2 regions of the Peribacillus sp. NPDC096622 genome follow, and region 1 is predicted to be linked to the other one. Evidence: riboswitches for the same ligand, from Rfam matches in the RefSeq annotation. Region 1 holds a riboswitch; the other holds the start of a gene.
The links. Region 1 has a riboswitch for glycine ahead of ACIQYG_RS13780 (amino acid permease). Riboswitches for the same ligand answer to the same signal wherever they lie in the genome.
Positions count from the first base shown of each region.

Region 2: another riboswitch for glycine. It lies ahead of gcvT (glycine cleavage system aminomethyltransferase GcvT); the one in region 1 lies ahead of ACIQYG_RS13780 (amino acid permease).

Region 1 is NZ_JBIWES010000006.1:227,509-236,494, reverse strand. Features, by position in the region: gene ACIQYG_RS13800 (thioredoxin family protein) at 1-35, opposite strand, end outside; gene ACIQYG_RS13795 (GRP family sugar transporter) at 248-1,099, shown strand; gene ACIQYG_RS13790 (glucose-1-dehydrogenase) at 1,118-1,903, shown strand; gene ACIQYG_RS13785 (amino acid permease) at 2,489-3,877, opposite strand; glycine riboswitch at 4,381-4,459, shown strand; gene ACIQYG_RS13780 (amino acid permease) at 4,667-6,010, shown strand; gene ACIQYG_RS13775 (DUF3311 domain-containing protein) at 6,286-6,486, shown strand; gene ACIQYG_RS13770 (sodium:solute symporter family protein) at 6,483-7,961, shown strand; gene argH (argininosuccinate lyase) at 8,674-8,986, opposite strand, start outside.
Region 2 is NZ_JBIWES010000001.1:108,469-117,454, forward strand. Features, by position in the region: gene ACIQYG_RS00435 (rhodanese-like domain-containing protein) at 70-453, shown strand; gene gcvPB (aminomethyl-transferring glycine dehydrogenase subunit GcvPB) at 593-2,050, opposite strand; gene gcvPA (aminomethyl-transferring glycine dehydrogenase subunit GcvPA) at 2,043-3,389, opposite strand; gene gcvT (glycine cleavage system aminomethyltransferase GcvT) at 3,407-4,513, opposite strand; glycine riboswitch at 4,652-4,735, opposite strand; glycine riboswitch at 4,739-4,826, opposite strand; gene ACIQYG_RS00455 (DEAD/DEAH box helicase) at 5,202-6,890, shown strand; gene ACIQYG_RS00460 (YqhG family protein) at 6,868-7,665, shown strand; gene ACIQYG_RS00465 (YqzE family protein) at 7,710-7,895, opposite strand; gene comGG (competence type IV pilus minor pilin ComGG) at 8,012-8,398, opposite strand; gene comGF (competence type IV pilus minor pilin ComGF) at 8,391-8,873, opposite strand; gene ACIQYG_RS00480 (hypothetical protein) at 8,821-8,986, opposite strand, start outside.

The sequences.
Region 1 (8,986 bases):
ATCCCCTTTTCAAACCATTCATTCAGTGTCGTCATACTATTTCTCCTAACTATTTTTTAAATTAAAAGTACCATAAACCACTTATTATTTCATTGAATCACCCCTGAAAAATAAAATGGAAAATTGGTAAATTAAAACCATGTTTTCTTTCCCGTGTAAAGGGAAAACTATACATACATTCAATAGCTTACTAACTTGCTATTTTATATTGATAAAAACATTGTTTTCTAGTTTAGGAGATGAAATTTTGGAAGGTTTTCTCTTTGCGCTCCTCCCTGCATTGACATGGGGCAGCTTAGTGCTTGTGTCCGAAAAACTCGGAGGCAACTCTTATAATCAAACACTTGGCATTACAATCGGTTCTTTACTGTTCGCCATCATGATGTCTTTCATCAATCCGCCGGAATGGAGCGGTACAGTGTGGACTGTCGGCATCATTTCCGGAATAGGCTGGGCATTCGGGCAGTTATTTCAATTCAATAGCGTGAAGGAAATCGGGGTATCAAAAACCGTTCCAATCTCAACAGGACTGCAAATTCTAGGGAATACATTTTTTGCGGTTATCATTTTCAGGGAATGGAATGACAAGATGACAATCACCATCGGCATTGTTGCAATAATCTGTTTGATTACAGGTGTCTTGCTGACTAGCTACGGTGATGGTGATAACAAAAAAGAAGGAAACATGAAAAAAGGCGTTTTTTACCTTGCCATTTCTACGATGGGTTATGTTACATATGTCATCGTCGTTAGATGGAATGAAGTTGACGGATGGTCGGCGATCCTGCCGCAAGCAATTGGCATGTTCCTGGCTGCCTTGCTCCTTTCAATCAAACATAAACCGTTTAATAAGTATGCCGGACGAAATATTCTAACCGGAATGATGTGGGCAGTCGGTAATATCGTTCTCTTGCTCGCTAATCCAAAAGTGGGCGTTGCCATCGCATTCTCATTTTCCCAAATGGGAATCGTCATTTCCACTTTAGGCGGCATCTTTCTTTTAGGAGAGAAAAAATCCAAAAAGCAAATGGCCTTCGTCATCATCGGGTGTGTACTCGTAATTGCTGGCGGAATCATGATCGGCTTCACAAAAGAATAGTTAAAGGAGAGATGAATGATGTATGACGATTTAGAGAAAAAAGTGGTCGTGATCACCGGAGCGGCAAAAGGGTTAGGAAAAGCCATGGCCGAAAGGTTCGGTAAAGAAAAAGCACATGTCGTATTAAATTATCACACTGAAAATGGCGACCATAAGGAAATCATCAAAACGATTGAAGCTGCAGGCGGGAAAGCCGCAGCCATTCAAGGTGACGTTTCTAAAGAAGCGGATGTGAAGAAATTGCTTTCTTTCGCTGTGGACACCTTTGGTACAATCGATATCATGATCAACAATGCTGGTATTGAAAATGAAGTGCCCAGCGAAAAATTGACTCTTGAAGATTGGCAGAAAGTCATCGATGTAAATCTAACGGGGATGTTCCTGGCAAGCAGGGAAGCAATCAATTATATGCTCGATCATGGTATCAAGGGCAATATCATTAACATGTCTTCCGTCCATGACCGGATACCTTGGCCTCATTTTGTCCACTATGCAGCAAGTAAGGGCGGAGTGAAGATGATGACAGAAACCCTTGCACTTGAATATGCTCCTAAAGGGATTCGCATTAATAATATTTCACCTGGGGCAATCGACACACCCATCAATGCCGAAAAATTCAATGACCCAAAAGCTCAACAAGAAGTCATCGACCTGATACCGATGGGATACATCGGAAAACCGGAACAAATTGCCGCTTGTGCCGCTTGGCTAGCTTCCGCCGAATCGAGCTACGTAACGGGAATGACCTTATACGCTGATGGCGGAATGACCAAATATCCAGGATTCCAAGCAGGAAAAGGCTGAACTTAACTTATGAAAAAAAAACACTCCATCACAAACTTGGGGTGGTTCTTTTCATGACCCTGGACAAGAATTGTACAATTTAGAATCCTATTCTCGGCGGATAAATATTGTTAAAAAATAATACTTACTATACTTGCGTTCTATTACTTGGATTGGTGTCCCATTTGGCTCGATTTCTGCATTGGAACCAACAAATCATAAGCTATATCGCGGAATTGATGTCAGTGGAAAATCGTCTGGAATAGACGCTGTTTATATTCGTTCATGTGGAGCGCTTCATTTGGTGTTACGGTACGCCCGGTAATTTGTATAAAAACTTCCTTGTGTAAAGATGAAAAAATCTGGCAGGAATTCTCATTCCATAGGCTTTTTGATTCATTCCCCCTACTGGTCTCCCTTGTTATGGGGTCAAATTAGCTTTACTCGTGAATTTAAGTGATTTACTCGTGAATTCAACTACTTTACTCGTGAGTTTTGCCGATTTACTCGTGAATTTCGCTGATTTACTCGTGAATTCTAACAATTGATCCACAAAGACAACAAAAGCCCTTCTCGAATTAAGAGAAGGGCTTTCTAATAGAATTTTTATCCTGAAATTTCATCATCGGATTTAACATCCAACGGTGTTCGTTTATCCATTTTCAGCATGTAATAACTTGCCACAACCAAGGCTAGGAAAACGATCCCGACAACCAAGGAAATCCGGGTACTCGGATTGATCCACATACCCACCAGCACCATCAGTAAAAAGGCTATTGTCGCATAGTTACTGTAAGGGGCCAACGGCATTTTGAAAGGATGCTTCTCCATTTCAGCGGCATTTACCTTTCTGAATTTAAGCTCACTGATAAGTAAGACAAACCATGGAATCATCCCGGGCAATACACTCGCACTATACACATAAAGGAATAATTGCGGCGGTGCAAGGTAATTCAGGATAACCCCGATGCCCAATCCTAATAGTACAGCGATCGTGCAATATGCCGGCACTCCATTTTTAGATACTTTAGCAAAGACTTTCGGAGCTTGGCCATTCAATGCCAGTGTGTAAAGCATACGTCCTGCACTGAAAATCCCACTGTTGCATCCGGACATTGCCGCAGTGATTACGACAAAATTGATGATTCCTGCCGCCGCAGTGATACCGATTTTGGCAAAGGTTGAAACGAATGGGCTGCCTAAGTCATCCAGTTGATCCCAAGGGAAGACTGTCACGATGACGAATATGGCACCAATATAGAAAATCAATATGCGCCATATGATTGATTGAATCGCTTTTGTTACGGTCTTCGTTGGGTCTTTCGCTTCACCGGCCGTGATGCCGATAAGCTCAACGCCTTGATAGGAAGCCACGACAAGTGAAAGCGCAAAGAAGAATCCTGTCCAGCCTCCCGTAAAGAAGCCGCCATTTGCCCATAGATTCGATAATCCAATCGCATCCCCGCCATTGCCTATCCCAAAGAAGATAAGGCCCAGGCCGGCAACGATCATCAATATAATCGTTATGATTTTTATAAGCGCAAACCAGAATTCAAATTCCCCGAATGATTTTACGGAAATGAGGTTGGCCGCCCCCAAGATGATCATGGCTACCACACCTGGTATCCAAGCAGGTAACTCCGGGAACCAATATTGCATATACAACCCAACCGCGATAATTTCGGACATTCCGACGATTACCCATTGAAACCAATTGCTCCAAGCAGTCATATAACCTGCCAAAGGATGTATATAGCTGCTCGCAAAGGTTGCAAAAGAACCTGTAGTCGGTTCTAAATATAACATCTCACCCATGGAACGCATGATGAAAAATATAAAAATACCTGCGATGGCATAAGCAAGCATTACAGAGGGCCCGGTCCATTTGATCGTGCTTGCAGAACCCATGAATAACCCGACTCCGATGGTTCCGCCCAAAGCTATCATTTGAATATGTCGTGATTCCAGCCCTCTCTTTAATTCCTTGTTCGACATGATTAACTCCCCCAGATGCAATATCGGTAATGTTTTTCTATCCTTACCACGAACGACTCTCTATTAATTATTGCAGTTAGAAATGCTTTATCCTAATCAATATTACATAACACTTCAATTACGTTTTCTTATCTTATAATAGTAAATATTCTGTAAAAATACAATTGTATTTTTGAAATAAACAGTTACCAATAATATCTTGTCGATTTTCCCAGTCTAAAAATATCATTTTAAAAAAGTGATGTTCAGTATTTTATTATAGTGATCGTTCAAAAAGATCACTTCTGCTTAAACCTTAAGTTAAATACAACCCACTATAAACTGCAGATAAGGCCAGTTTCACTTCAAAAAAACTTGTTGACCTACCGAAAAATAGATGATAGAATTCCAATATTATTTTATAAGTATAATGAATGCTCCAGCAGTGATAGATTTTCACTGACTGACATTTCTTCACAACCGCATACAAGCAAGCGATGAATGCTATGGATGACACTATAGCAGGAGCAGCTTCTGGAGAGACTGTACAAGATACAGCGCCGAAGGATTCACAATCTCAGGCAAAAGGACAGAAGAGTAACGAATGATAAAATTGTTATTCTGAGCCCTTTAAGAGATTGGTATTATCCAATCTCTTTTTTTATTGTCCATTTTGTGATTGGACTAAAAACACCAACTTTTAAAACCAATGGGAAAGGCCAGCTGGGCGAAATAATCACGTCCCTCTCTCCAAGACCATGCAGGTAAAAACATTCACTACCAAGACTATAAAAGACGGGGGCGTACGAATTGGCTAAACAAGAATTGAAAAGAGATTTAAAAAATCGACATGTACAACTGATTGCAATAGGAGGAACCATTGGCACCGGGTTATTTTTAGGTTCAGGAAAAGCTATACAATTGGCAGGACCTTCCATATTATTCTCTTATCTGATAATAGGGATTGCCTTGTTTTTTGTGATGAGGGCCCTGGGGGAATTGCTCTTATCCAATGCAGGGTATGTATCATTCACTGAATTCGCAACTGAATATGTCGGTCCATGGGCCGGCTTCGTGACAGGTTGGACATATTGGTTCTGTTGGATCATGACCGCAATGGCCGATATCATAGCTGTCGGTGTCTATATACAATATTGGTTTGATGTCCCTCAATGGATTCCGGCTCTAATATGCCTGGTCATTCTGTTAGGATTGAACCTATTGACCGTTAAGATATTTGGCGAATTGGAATTCTGGTTTGCCATCATTAAAGTAATCACGATCATCGCCTTGATCATCGTAGGAATCTTTCTTTTGATCATCGGCTTCAATACCAATACCGGAACGGTTTCCCTAACGAACCTATGGAATCATGGTGGCATGTTCCCCAATGGCATTTCCGGATTCCTACTATCTTTACAGTTGGTCGTCTTCTCATTTGTCGGTGTCGAATTGGTCGGGGTTTCTGCAGCAGAAACGGCGAACCCGAGAAAGAACATTCCATCTGCCATCAATAAAATCCCTGTCCGGATTTTACTTTTCTATGTTGGTGCCATATTCGTCATTCTCTGCGTCAACCCATGGACACAATTGAATGCCACGAGCAGTCCATTTGTAGAGGTCTTTGCGTTAATTGGCATTCCCGTCGCTGCAGGGATCATCAACTTCGTCGTTTTGACATCCGCTGCTTCTGCATGCAACAGCGGTTTATTTTCAACAAGCCGAATACTCTATACGTTAAGCAGGAATGGAGAAGCCCCTGCTAAACTGGAAAAATTAAATAAACAGGCTGTTCCGAGCAATGCCTTATTAACATCCACAATCGTTGTATCAATAGGGGCATTATTAAGCAAAATGATACCTGAACAGGCATTTACTGTCGTGACTACCATCAGTGCCATCTGTTTCATATGGGTATGGAGCATTATCTTGATCTCCCATATCAAATATTCGAAAACAAGGCCTGACCTAAGAGCCGAATCGACTTTCAAGGCTCCTTTTACACCTTTTGTCAATTACGCCATTTTAGGATTATTCCTGTTCATCCTTATTGTTATGCTATTCGCTGAAGCTACACGACTATCACTGCTCTTGACCCCAATCTGGTTCATCCTCTTGGTGATACTATATAACTATCGGAAAAAAGATAGCTAAAGGAAATAAAGCCTTGAACTCAATATGAATTCAAGGCTTTATCTGTCTTATGAACACATTTGGATTCGGCTGTCTGCGAACTGTTGCTAAAATATATCAGGCAACTGCATTAAATTTTATATCAAAATAGTGTAAGCTAATATATATCATCGGACCTTTTCCGTCATGTATGAATTTTTCATCCCGGTTTGGTTCACCCATCCATCAGTCGCATTGAAGAATAAACCCCCATTGGTGGGCGTTTCACTTTATATAAAAACGGAGGGGTTTGTTTAGTGAAGATTATATATATTCTTACTCTAGTTCCTTTTATAGGCATACTCGTATTTCTACCTTTTGTTAATAAAATAGAACCATATGTATTAGGGATGCCTTTCAATATGTTCTGGATGGCTATGTGGGTGGTCCTTACCTCTGCCATACTCGGCATCATGTATAAGCTGGATCCCAGGAATCGGGAAGGTGACCAGGAATGAATATTGCTCTCTTAATCATTTTAGCATTTTTACTTCTATCGATATTTTTAGGCATACGCTCTTCAAAAGGAAAAGATATGGACTTGGAACAATGGACGGTGGGCGGACGCGGTTTTGGTGCGATATTCGTCTTTCTGCTGATGGCCGGGGAAATCTATACGACCTTCTCCTTCCTTGGCGGCAGCGGCTGGGCTTATGGCAAGGGTGCACCCGCTCTATATGTTCTCATTTACATTACTTTATCTTACGTATTATCCTATTGGCTCCTACCGGAAATATGGAGATATGCCAAAGAAAATAAACTGATGTCTCAATCCGATTTCTTTGTAAGCAAATATAAGAGTCCCAGTTTAGGAATTTTGGCTGCGCTTGTCGGTGTGGTGTCGATGATTCCAGTGATCGTCGTGCAGCTGAAAGGATTGGGGATCATTGTCTCGGAAGCATCTTATGGTGCCATCTCAATGTCCGAGGCAGTTTGGATGGGGGCGATCAGCCTTACCATTTATGTGATGATTTCCGGTATCCACGGTTCAGTTTGGACAGCGGTCATTAAAGATATCATGATGGTCGCCATAATAGGATTTTTGGGGATTTATCTGCCGATACATTACTTTGGCGGATTTCAGCCGATGTTTGAAGCGGTTGATGCGGCCAAGCCTGGTTTTCTAAAGTTCCCTGATCAGGGGCTTAGCGTATCATGGTTCATCTCCACGGTAATATTGCTCGTATTCGGTTTCTATATGTGGCCACAAGTTTTCAGCGCTGTTTATTCAGCACGCAGCGGCAAGGTATTTCGAAAAAACGCCATCATCAGCCCTTTATATACACTCATGCTGTTATTCGTCTTTTTCGTTGGGTTTACAGCTATATTGAAAGTGCCCGGACTCGTTGGGGCAGATGCAGACCTCTCATTGCTGCGCCTTTCGATCGAGACCTTTGATCCATGGTTTATAGGCATAATCGGCGGAGCTGGATTGTTGACCGCATTGGTGCCGGGATCCATGCTTTTGATGAGCGTCGCTACACTGCTCGCGAAAAACGTTTATAAGGAATTTGCACCCGCAGTATCCGATCGCCACATTGTACGGTTGGCAAAGTTCCTTGTGCCAGTCATTGCCCTTATAGCCGTCTACTTCACCTTAAACGGCGGTGAAACGATGTCGGCATTAATTCTTATGGGATACAGTCTCATCACACAGCTTTTCCCGTCCCTTCTCTTTAGTCTGAAAAGGAATAATCCGATCAATAAATTTGGTGCAATCACCGGTATCATCACCGGATTGGCCATCGTAATCTGCATTACACTAAGTCAATCGACAATAGGGACCTTGTTTCCATCCTTGCCGCAAGCAGCGAAAGATTTGAATGTTGGAATCATCGCATTGGCAGTCAATTTCATTGTGATGATCACGGTAAGTCTTGCTTTCAGAAAGCATGCGGTTCAGTTGGAACCTAAATCCGTTAACGATATATGAAGCAACTTTGAAACTGGTTATTCTGGATAAATAAACATTGGAGGCTCAGTCAAAAGACTGAGCCTTCCTTATTATCGACAGACAAAGCATAATGTCCTTTTTCTCAAGTTTGATTATAGGAAGTCTCATTTTAGACTATTAATCTTTTCTGTTTATAAACAAATCCCCTATTTTAACTAATAAATACAACGAAAAAATAATCATCAAGGTTCTGGATACTACCAGACCATCAATAGCTAAGTCATATCCACCTCTTAATAAAGCTTCCGGATTCAAGCAAAAAATAATCGATATTACGAAAGCTATTAAAATCAGGATAAAACCGAACTGAAATCTATTTGACATTAACATTCCGCCTCATATTATATATTTTACAAATAACTGCATTGCCTTTGGAAATAATCTACATTTATTGTTAGTGGGGATATCTCAGTTTCAATAAAATTCAAAAAAATAGCCACCCTAATAAAGAATGACTATATATCATAAAATAGGAAGCTTTCTCTGTTAACAGATAAAATGCATCGTATTTCGTCCAAGCCGACCAAAAATACTCTCTTCAGGAGGTTCGGGCTTTTACTCGTGAGTTTCATGCTTTTACTCATGAATTGGAACAAATACTCGTGAGTTTCATGCTTTTACTCGTGAATTTGGTGCAAATACTCGTGAATTTCATGTCCGTTAAAGCTCATTTCCTTTTTACCCCGTACCTTCAGTAATCCACTAAAGCCTTCCTGCGATCATTCAATTCTTTGACCATTTTCTTATATTCTTGCAACTCTTGTTCCAGTTTTTGTTTTCTATTTACAATCATTCTCGTAACCTCTTTCGGGGAGGGCCCGCCTTGAATGCTTCTTATCTCCACAAAATATTCGGGAGAGATTATTTTTTTCCATTCGTCTTCAGCTATGTTCACTGAAACGAATTCATTGATGATACTGTTGATTTCTTGTGTGTCCCAATCATATAGCTCTTTCCCTTCACTAATTGACCGTTTTGCAATAGTACTGGCTATGGAATGGGCT
Region 2 (8,986 bases), on a different contig from region 1:
GATTATTGGGTAAAGCAATTATATAATAAAGATTGTCTGTATTCGTTAAGGTAGAAGGGAGTTTTATGTTTGGAAATATTATATACACTGCTCATCATCTTAGGAGTGGTTATTGCGTATTCACTTTTTAATTGGTACCGCCAGCGTAAAATCGTCAAAACACTAACACAGGACGAATTTATCGCTAACTACAGAAAAGTGCAGCTAATCGATGTGCGGGAACCGAATGATTTCGATAATGGTCATATCTTAGGCGCAAGAAACATCCCCATGACTCAAATGAAAACCCGCTTGGTCGAAATTAGGCCGGACAAGCCTGTATATTTGTACGCTCAAAGTGAAATCATCAGCGGCAGAGCAGCAGCCATGCTATACAAAAAAGGCTACAGGGAACTTTTTCACCTAAAGGGCGGTTTCAAGATGTGGACCGGGAAAATCAAAGCAAAGAAATAAGACCCCATCTCCGCATGGGCTCTTTTTAATTCAATAGCTCAAGTAAAAGAATGTTCCATGTTGTACTTTAATGAAATCTTACATAAACATGAAAAATCCCCGCCGGCAGGCAGGGATTTTTTTCGGTTAAGCTTCTAGTCTAGGCTTGATAACGTAAAACAGGTTTTCTTGCAGCAAGAGTTTCATCAAGCCGCTTTATAACGGTTGTATGCGGAGCTTCCTGAACGATTTCCGGGGTTTCTTCCGCTTCCTTGGCAATCTGGATCATCGCATCGATGAATGCATCCAACGTTTCTTTTGACTCGGTTTCAGTCGGTTCTATCATCATTCCTTCTTCCACGTTCAACGGGAAGTAAATGGTTGGAGGATGATACCCGAAATCCAGCAATCTTTTAGCTATATCGAGAGTCCTTACCCCCAATTTCTTTTGGCGGCGTCCGCTTAATACGAATTCGTGCTTACAATGACGATTATATGGTAAGTCAAAATAAGGTTCCAACCTGCGCATCATATAATTGGCATTGATGACCGCATTTTCGGTGACAGCTTTAAGGCCATCAGGACCCATTGAACGAATGTACGTATATGCCCTCACGTTTATCCCGAAATTACCATAATAAGGTTTTACCCTGCCAATGGATTGCGGACGATCATAATCAAGAACGAATTGCTCACCTTGTTTGACTACAAGAGGTTTAGGCAAGTAAGGGATCAAGTCCGACTTCACACCTACAGGACCAGAACCCGGGCCGCCTCCGCCATGAGGGCCTGTGAATGTTTTATGGAGATTTAAGTGAACAACATCAAAGCCCATGTCACCCGGCCGTGCTTTTGATAGGACTGCATTCAGATTCGCTCCATCATAATAAAGCTTTCCACCTGCGTCATGGACAAGTTGTGCCATTTCCAAAATGTTTTCTTCAAACAATCCCAATGTATTGGGGTTCGTCAGCATCAAGGCCGCCGTATCCGGACCGACAACACGCTTTAAATCTTCAAGGTCTACTAATCCATTTTCATCGGACTTCACTGTAATTGTTTCAAGTCCGGCAACAGTGGCAGAGGCAGGATTTGTACCATGTGCCGAATCAGGTACAATCACTTTCGTCCGTTCTGTATCGCCATTCGCTTCGTGAAAAGCGCGAATCATCATCAATCCTGTCCATTCACCGTGAGCACCTGCTGCAGGCTGTAATGTCACTTGGTCCATTCCGGTGATTTCCGTTAAGTGTTCCTGCAAATCAAATAATAGTCCCAATGCTCCTTGTACAGTAGCGGGATCTTGATACGGATGGATATGGGCAAAACCGTTGAAGCGTGCCACATTTTCATTTATTTTCGGATTATATTTCATCGTGCACGAACCCAGCGGATAAAAACCCGAATCCACCCCATGATTCCGTTTGGAAAGTGCTGTATAGTGACGCATGATATCCAGTTCGGACACCTCAGGAAGCTCTGCCTCTTCTTCACGGATGTAGTCGGCAGGAAGAATTTCTTCGAGCGGAATAGTTGCAACATCCATTTCTGGCAGACTGTAACCGATTCGACCGGAAGTACTGATTTCAAAAATGAGTGATTGATCTTGATTATTCATGTTGATCCCCCAATTCCTGCGCAAGTGCATCAATTTCTTCTTTTGTTCTTAGTTCAGTTACCGCAACAAGCATATGGTCTTTCAATTCAGGATAAACCGTCCCTAAATCGAAGCCGCCAATCATCCCTTTTTCAAAAAGGGTTTTATTGATTTCTGAAAACGGAGCAGGCAGTTTAATGACAAATTCATTAAACGAAGGACCTTCGAATATCACTTCCACCCCTTTTGCCATAATTGCTTTTTTCGCGTAATGCGCTTTTTGGATATTTTGCACGGCCATTTCTTTGACACCCTTTTTCCCAAGTGCGGTCATTGCAACAGAAGCTGCCAAGGCATTCAAGGCTTGATTGGAACATATGTTGGATGTGGCTTTGTCACGGCGAATGTGCTGTTCACGAGCTTGAAGCGTCAGTACAAACCCCCGTTTTCCATTTTCATCCACTGTTTGACCCACGAGTCGGCCCGGAACTTTCCGAACAAGTTTATTAGTAACGGCAAAATATCCACAATGAGGTCCACCGAATGCCGCTGGAATGCCGAATGGCTGAGCATCCCCCGTTACGATATCCGCACCGAGTGCACCAGGGGATGTCAAAGCTCCCAATGCAAGCGGATTACTGGAAACGATAAACATTGACTTGACGCCATGAATGATTTCTTCCATTTCTTTCAATGGCTCGATCCGGCCAAAAAAGTTCGGATATTGCACGATCACTCCTGCAATGTCATCATTCGCCAATTCCCTTAAAGCAGCTAAATCCGTCACACCGTCTTTATAAGGAATTTCGATCACTTCCACGCGTTGCCCTTTCGCATATGTCTTCACGACTTCTCTTGATTCAGGATGTACGGTTCCTGAAATGAGAATCTTCTTCCGCCGTGTCTGTCCTGAAGCGAGCATCGCTGCTTCAGCCAGCGCCGTCCCGCCGTCATACATGGAGGAATTAGCCACATCCATGCCCGTCAATTCACAGATCATCGTTTGATATTCAAAGATTGCTTGAAGCTCGCCCTGTGAAATTTCAGGCTGATAGGGTGTATAAGCCGTATAAAACTCAGAACGGGAAAGAACATGATCGACGATGACCGGAGCGTAATGGTCATAGACACCCGCACCAAGGAAGGAAGCATAGTTTTTAAGGTCAGCATTCTTGGCAGCAAGCCTTGATAATTCTTTCATTAACGCAGGTTCAGATTTGGCAGGCTTGATATCGTATTCTCCTTGAAAACGAACGCTTTCAGGGATATCATTGAAAAGTTCTTCCGCAGTGGATACCCCTATCGCTTCCAGCATTTCTTGTTTATCTTGCTCTGTCATGGGTAAATAACGATGTTTCATCTAATGACCATTCCCCTCTATTTACGTGGTTTTTTATAAAAAGGTGTTTGTATTATAACGGCTTTCAAACGTTTGGAACGGATTTCCACTTCGACTTCCGCATCCAGCACCGAAAATTCCTTATCGATAAGTACCAATCCAACGTTTTTCTTCAATGTTGGTGATTGGGTACCGGTCGTGACCTCGCCAATGACTTTATCACCGCTGTAGACCTTATACCCATGACGTGGAATGCCACGGTCAATCATTTCAATTCCCACAAGCTTGCGGGGAGCTCCTTTCTCCTTTTGCTCAGCAAGTACGGCTTTCCCGAAAAAATCAGCTTCCTTATCCACTTTTACTGCAAAACCAATCCCGGCTTCTATCGGGGTGATGTCCGCTGAAAGCTCCTGCCCATATAGCGGCAGTTTCGCTTCAAAACGCAGAGTATCACGAGCACCTAAACCTATCGGCTGAACCCCCTCTTCCTTTCCGGCATCCATAATCGCCTTCCAAAGGGCAGGGCCATTTTTACTGTCGCTATATATCTCAAAACCATCTTCACCAGTGTAACCAGTACGGGATACCAGCGTGGAGATACCGTTAATCATGACATTTTCCTTGAACTTGAAAAATCCAATTTCACTTAAGTCAGTATTTCCCGATAGTTTTTGTAATATCTTCTCTGCAGCTGGTCCTTGAAGTGCCAGCTGTGTATAGTCACTCGATACATTCGTAATTTGGACATCTTCCGCTAAATTAGCTTGCAGCCAATTGAAATCTTTTTCTGTATTCGCCGCATTGACCACGAGCAGATAGTCGTCCTCAGCCCTTTTATACACGATTAGATCATCAACCGTGCCTCCGTTTTCATAACACATGGCGGTATATTGGGCACCGCCCAGTTGCAGCTTTGAGATATCATTGGTCAGCATCTTCTGTAAAAAGGAAAGGCTTCCAGGACCCTTAACATCGACTTCCCCCATATGGGAAACATCGAATAACCCCGCTTTTGTTCGTACGGCTTCATGTTCGTCCTTTATACCCGAAAATTGGACAGGAAGTTCCCAGCCGCCAAAATCAATCGTTTTACCTCCGTATTCACGATAAACCTCAAATAGTGGTGTTCTTTTTAAATTGGTCAAAAAATGACCCCCTTCAGATTTTTTTAATTTAATTGGCTTCATTATCAAAAGCTTCTAGTCATTACGCATCAGATATAACCTGATTCATGATGTAAAAAAAGCACAAAAAAGGACAGAGAAAGCCCGTTTGAGCTTTTTCTCTGTCCTGAAACCTGAAAGTTTACCTATGTAATAGGTTTTCCCCTTTGGTGGCCGTCCCAAAACGGGCGGCGCTCTCCAGAGTTGCGTCCAATAAGAGTTCTTTTGCCTGAGAGATTCACTGCTAAGTTTGCTCCTTCGGCGCTACATCCGTAGTCTCTCCCCTTATCTTCACCCGCATATAAATGGTCTACCAATGAAGGGAAGCGAATAAGCCCCAAGCATCAGTTAAACCTTTGAGCATAAATGGAATGCATTCTCTGCCAATTCTCCTAAAACTTCAGAAACCGTTTGCTGATCTCCTTCAGTTATCTTGGATAAATTAGGAGCCTATAGCCCATACTAAGAAAACGCGAACTGCACAATCAATGTACAAACATTCTTAATAGCGATTGGAAATTGGAATTTTCTAAATATACTTATATCCTACCCTAAGAAACTTATCTCTGCAATATCTTTTGAAGAGAAATATTTTTCTTACTTCACATATGAAATGTTCGGGTTTTGACCTTATATTAAGGAAATTATGATTTAAGAGGGAGTTATTTCTATGAAAATCAATATATCCTTCAATTCTGAATGGAATGACGAGTTTCTGCAAAAGATGGAAAATGACGGTCCATGGGGAAATTGGGAGCTTTATAAGTTGGCGGTTCAAATGGAAGAAAATCTTATCATACCTGATTTTGAAGGTTTACAGGCGCCCAAGCACCTTCCGCAGTTAACCCCGCTTCCCCATCAATTGGAAGCAGCGAAGCAAGTGGTGGAAAAGATGAATGGAAAAGCCATTTTGGCTGATGAGGTAGGGCTAGGGAAAACAATTGAAGCAGGCTTGATCCTAAAAGAGTATATGATTAGGGGCCTTGTAAAAAAAGTATTGATCCTCGTTCCGGCTTCCCTTGTCTCACAATGGGCATTTGAATTGAATACCAAGTTTCATATTCCGGCAGTCGTTCAGAGAAAAAGTTATGTCTGGGACTCCTGTGATGTGGTCATTTCATCCATTGATACGGCGAAACGCGCTCCACATCGAGATATCATCTTCACTCAGGAATATGACTTCATCATTATTGATGAAGCTCATAAACTTAAAAATAATAAGACGAAGAACTATGAATTCGTCCAAAATCTGAAAAAGAAATTTTGTTTACTCCTGACAGCCACACCAATTCAAAATAAAGTCGAGGAGATTTTCCACCTCGTTTCATTATTGAAACCGGGCCACTTGGGAAATGCCTCACTCTTTTCGGAAAAGTATAAAGGTAAAGGCCGGAACATTATTGAAGATGAACACCTAAAGGAATTGGTCAACACTGTCATGATTCGAAACCGGCGGGCCGACACTGGCATTGAATGGACCAAACGGCATGTGGAAACCATCACCATTGAATTTTCTCCAACGGAACAAGCATTGTACGATGCTGTTTCCAAATTCAAGCCAATTTCGGATGGATCAAAAGGAAGCGCCTTTTCGGCTCTCACTCTCCAAAGGGAAGCATGCAGCAGCAGAGAGGCGGTCTTTTATACATTAAAAAATATGAGAGACAAATACGATCAGCCTTCCCCTGACTTTTTGGCAAAGCTTGATGATTTATTTTCTAAAGTGAATGAAACGGTTCAGAACTCAAAGGCTGAAAAAGCTTTGGAACTGATCAAGAAAATTGATGACAAAGTGATTATCTTTACGGAATATAGGGCGACTCAACTATATCTCCAATGGTACCTACAGCAGAACGGAATTTCTTCCGTTCCTTTCCGAGGCGGTTTTAAGCGCGGAAAGAAAGACTGGATGCGAGAATTATTCCAAAAGAATATACAGGTATTAATTGCAACAGAAGCTGGCGGGGAAGGGATAAACCTTCAGTTTTGCCATCACTTGATTAATTTTGACCTGCCATGGAACCCAATGAGGCTCGAACAGCGAATTGGACGGATTCACCGCCTTGGTCAGGAAGAAGATGTGATGATCTATAACTTTGCCACAAAAAATACAGTTGAAGAACATATACTGAAGTTACTATACGAAAAAATAAATTTATTTGAAAAAGTAATCGGTGAATTGGATGATATTCTAACCAAACTGGATATTAACAACATTGAAGAATATTTAATTGATGTGGTCGGCGAGTCCAAAACAGAGGGCGAAATGAAAATCAAGATGGATAACTTTTCATCGTTGATCCAATTCGCTCAATCAATGAAGGAAGGTGAGGTTCATGCAGCAACGGGAAATTCATGATTTTTTAATAACTTTCTTTAAAGCCAATGATTGTGAAATACTGGATAATGCACAAACCCACCTTACAGTGCAATTGACGATTGAAATGGATAAAGAATTAATGAACAGACCCTTTTATTGGCATTATCTAGAAAAAACAGGTGGCGTTCCGAACCCGGCACAGATAACTTTCATTACTGATCCAGAACAAGCTCCATCCGATTTAAAGGGAGAAATGATTCATTTTGGCTCCCCTCGCCTTCACCAGATTATTCAATCAACCAAAAAGCTGGCAGGGTATACTAGACTTTTTGAGGATACTCCTCCATCAAAAGGCAGAAATAACCCTTTGTTTCCTTGGCTGACCCTGAATGTGAAAATATCCTATCAATGTGACCGTAAAAAAGATACTTTCATGTCGATCGGATTGAATTTAATCTCGGGTGAAATATTGGAAGGGTTCCACCATCGGGTTTTACCGATTAACGTCACCCCAAAAATACCGGATTACTCCTTTACACTTTCACCTCTGATCATGCCCAAGAGTGGATTGGCAAGACTGGATACTTACATCAGAACCAGTTTCGAGGATGATGACCATTCCTGGGCGGAGGAAGCAATGCTGCGCTGGCAGAATGACTTGAATTTATTGGAGCATTTTTACAAGGATATGGACGAAAAAAGTGAGAGCTATTATACCGAAAAAGAAGCACTAAAAGCACAATATGAACCCAACATCAGAATATCCATCATCAACGGAGGATTATTTTACCTTTCAGATAGGGCGTTGGGATAAGTAAGTACGAAAAAAACAGATGTCCTAAGTTCAGGACATCTGTTTTACTTTTTGATCGTTTTCCTTATGAACATCGACAAAGCGAAAGGGACTATGCCAAACCAATGAGACATACCTTGGTTTTTGTCCTCTTTTCTGTGACGGCGCTTTTCTTTTCGTTCTTTTTTCGTCAGATTGAAATACTCGACAAGCTGTTGCGTAAGATATTTAATATAAGCGTTTGTAGACATATAAAATCATCACCCTACGCAAAGTATGTCCGATTTACGCTTTTTTTATTCCTTCACTTGTTCCCTGAACACTTGAACCTGTCACATTCCGTTATAAACGAGTCTTGATTTTGGTATTAAACAGCTTGCTTTTCCAGCCATTCTTTCACTTCCCCCGCTTCTGTATCGTATTGAATGATGACCTTGCCCTCACGATCATTTTTAGTTTTGGAAGAAAACTCGATATAGACGTAAGGACCTTCATGCTTCATTAAGGAATATCGCACAACACCATTTGGATATGATATTTCCCCCTGGATGACTTTTGGGATCTCTTCGCCCCACTCTGCCGTCACATCCTTGATGGCTAGATGGACAAGGTGGTCGGCCACAAGGGATTCTTCCACTTCTTTATAAAACCTTTTATCAATGATGAACTGATCGATCATTAGTATCGTGAACATGATGAAAACACTCGCTACAATCATGACCATCGGGAAAACGACTCCTTTTTGATTATTCATCGACTTTCGATACATTCCTAAAGAAAGGATGAAATCTTCGACTGAAAGTAGTCCCTGCTTTATCCGTTATATTTATAACAATGACACTGCCATGCTTCTCGACCCGGAATTCCGAAATATTATGCAAGATGACCTCATGCCCCATACCATTCACTCGTCTTCTGACCTTATCTTCATATTGTTCTAGCGATGATATTTGTTCACCTGAAAGCAAATATAATTTATTTCCCATAACATCCTGAGCTTTGGAACTCCGGACATCCTGCTTCATTTGCATGGTAAAGACCTCCCACTCTTTAGGATGCAATTTATCAACGGCGGCCCCCACATGGGTGTGAATGATTGAAAAGAGCTGCAAAACAAAGAGGGTCGTCGTCATTAAAATCATTAAAGAAAAAAGCAGTTCGATCATCGTAAAGCCATCATTTTTTCGCAGCATCACAAACGGATTCCAATTTACCCGTTCCATCTTCATAGCGTACACACCCTTCAATCATTCCCGGGAAATCCCCGTGGTCCTTCCAAACCAATTCATAGCTTCTTTTTTTATAAATGATTTCCTGACCAACTGCATCAATCTCCCCATCC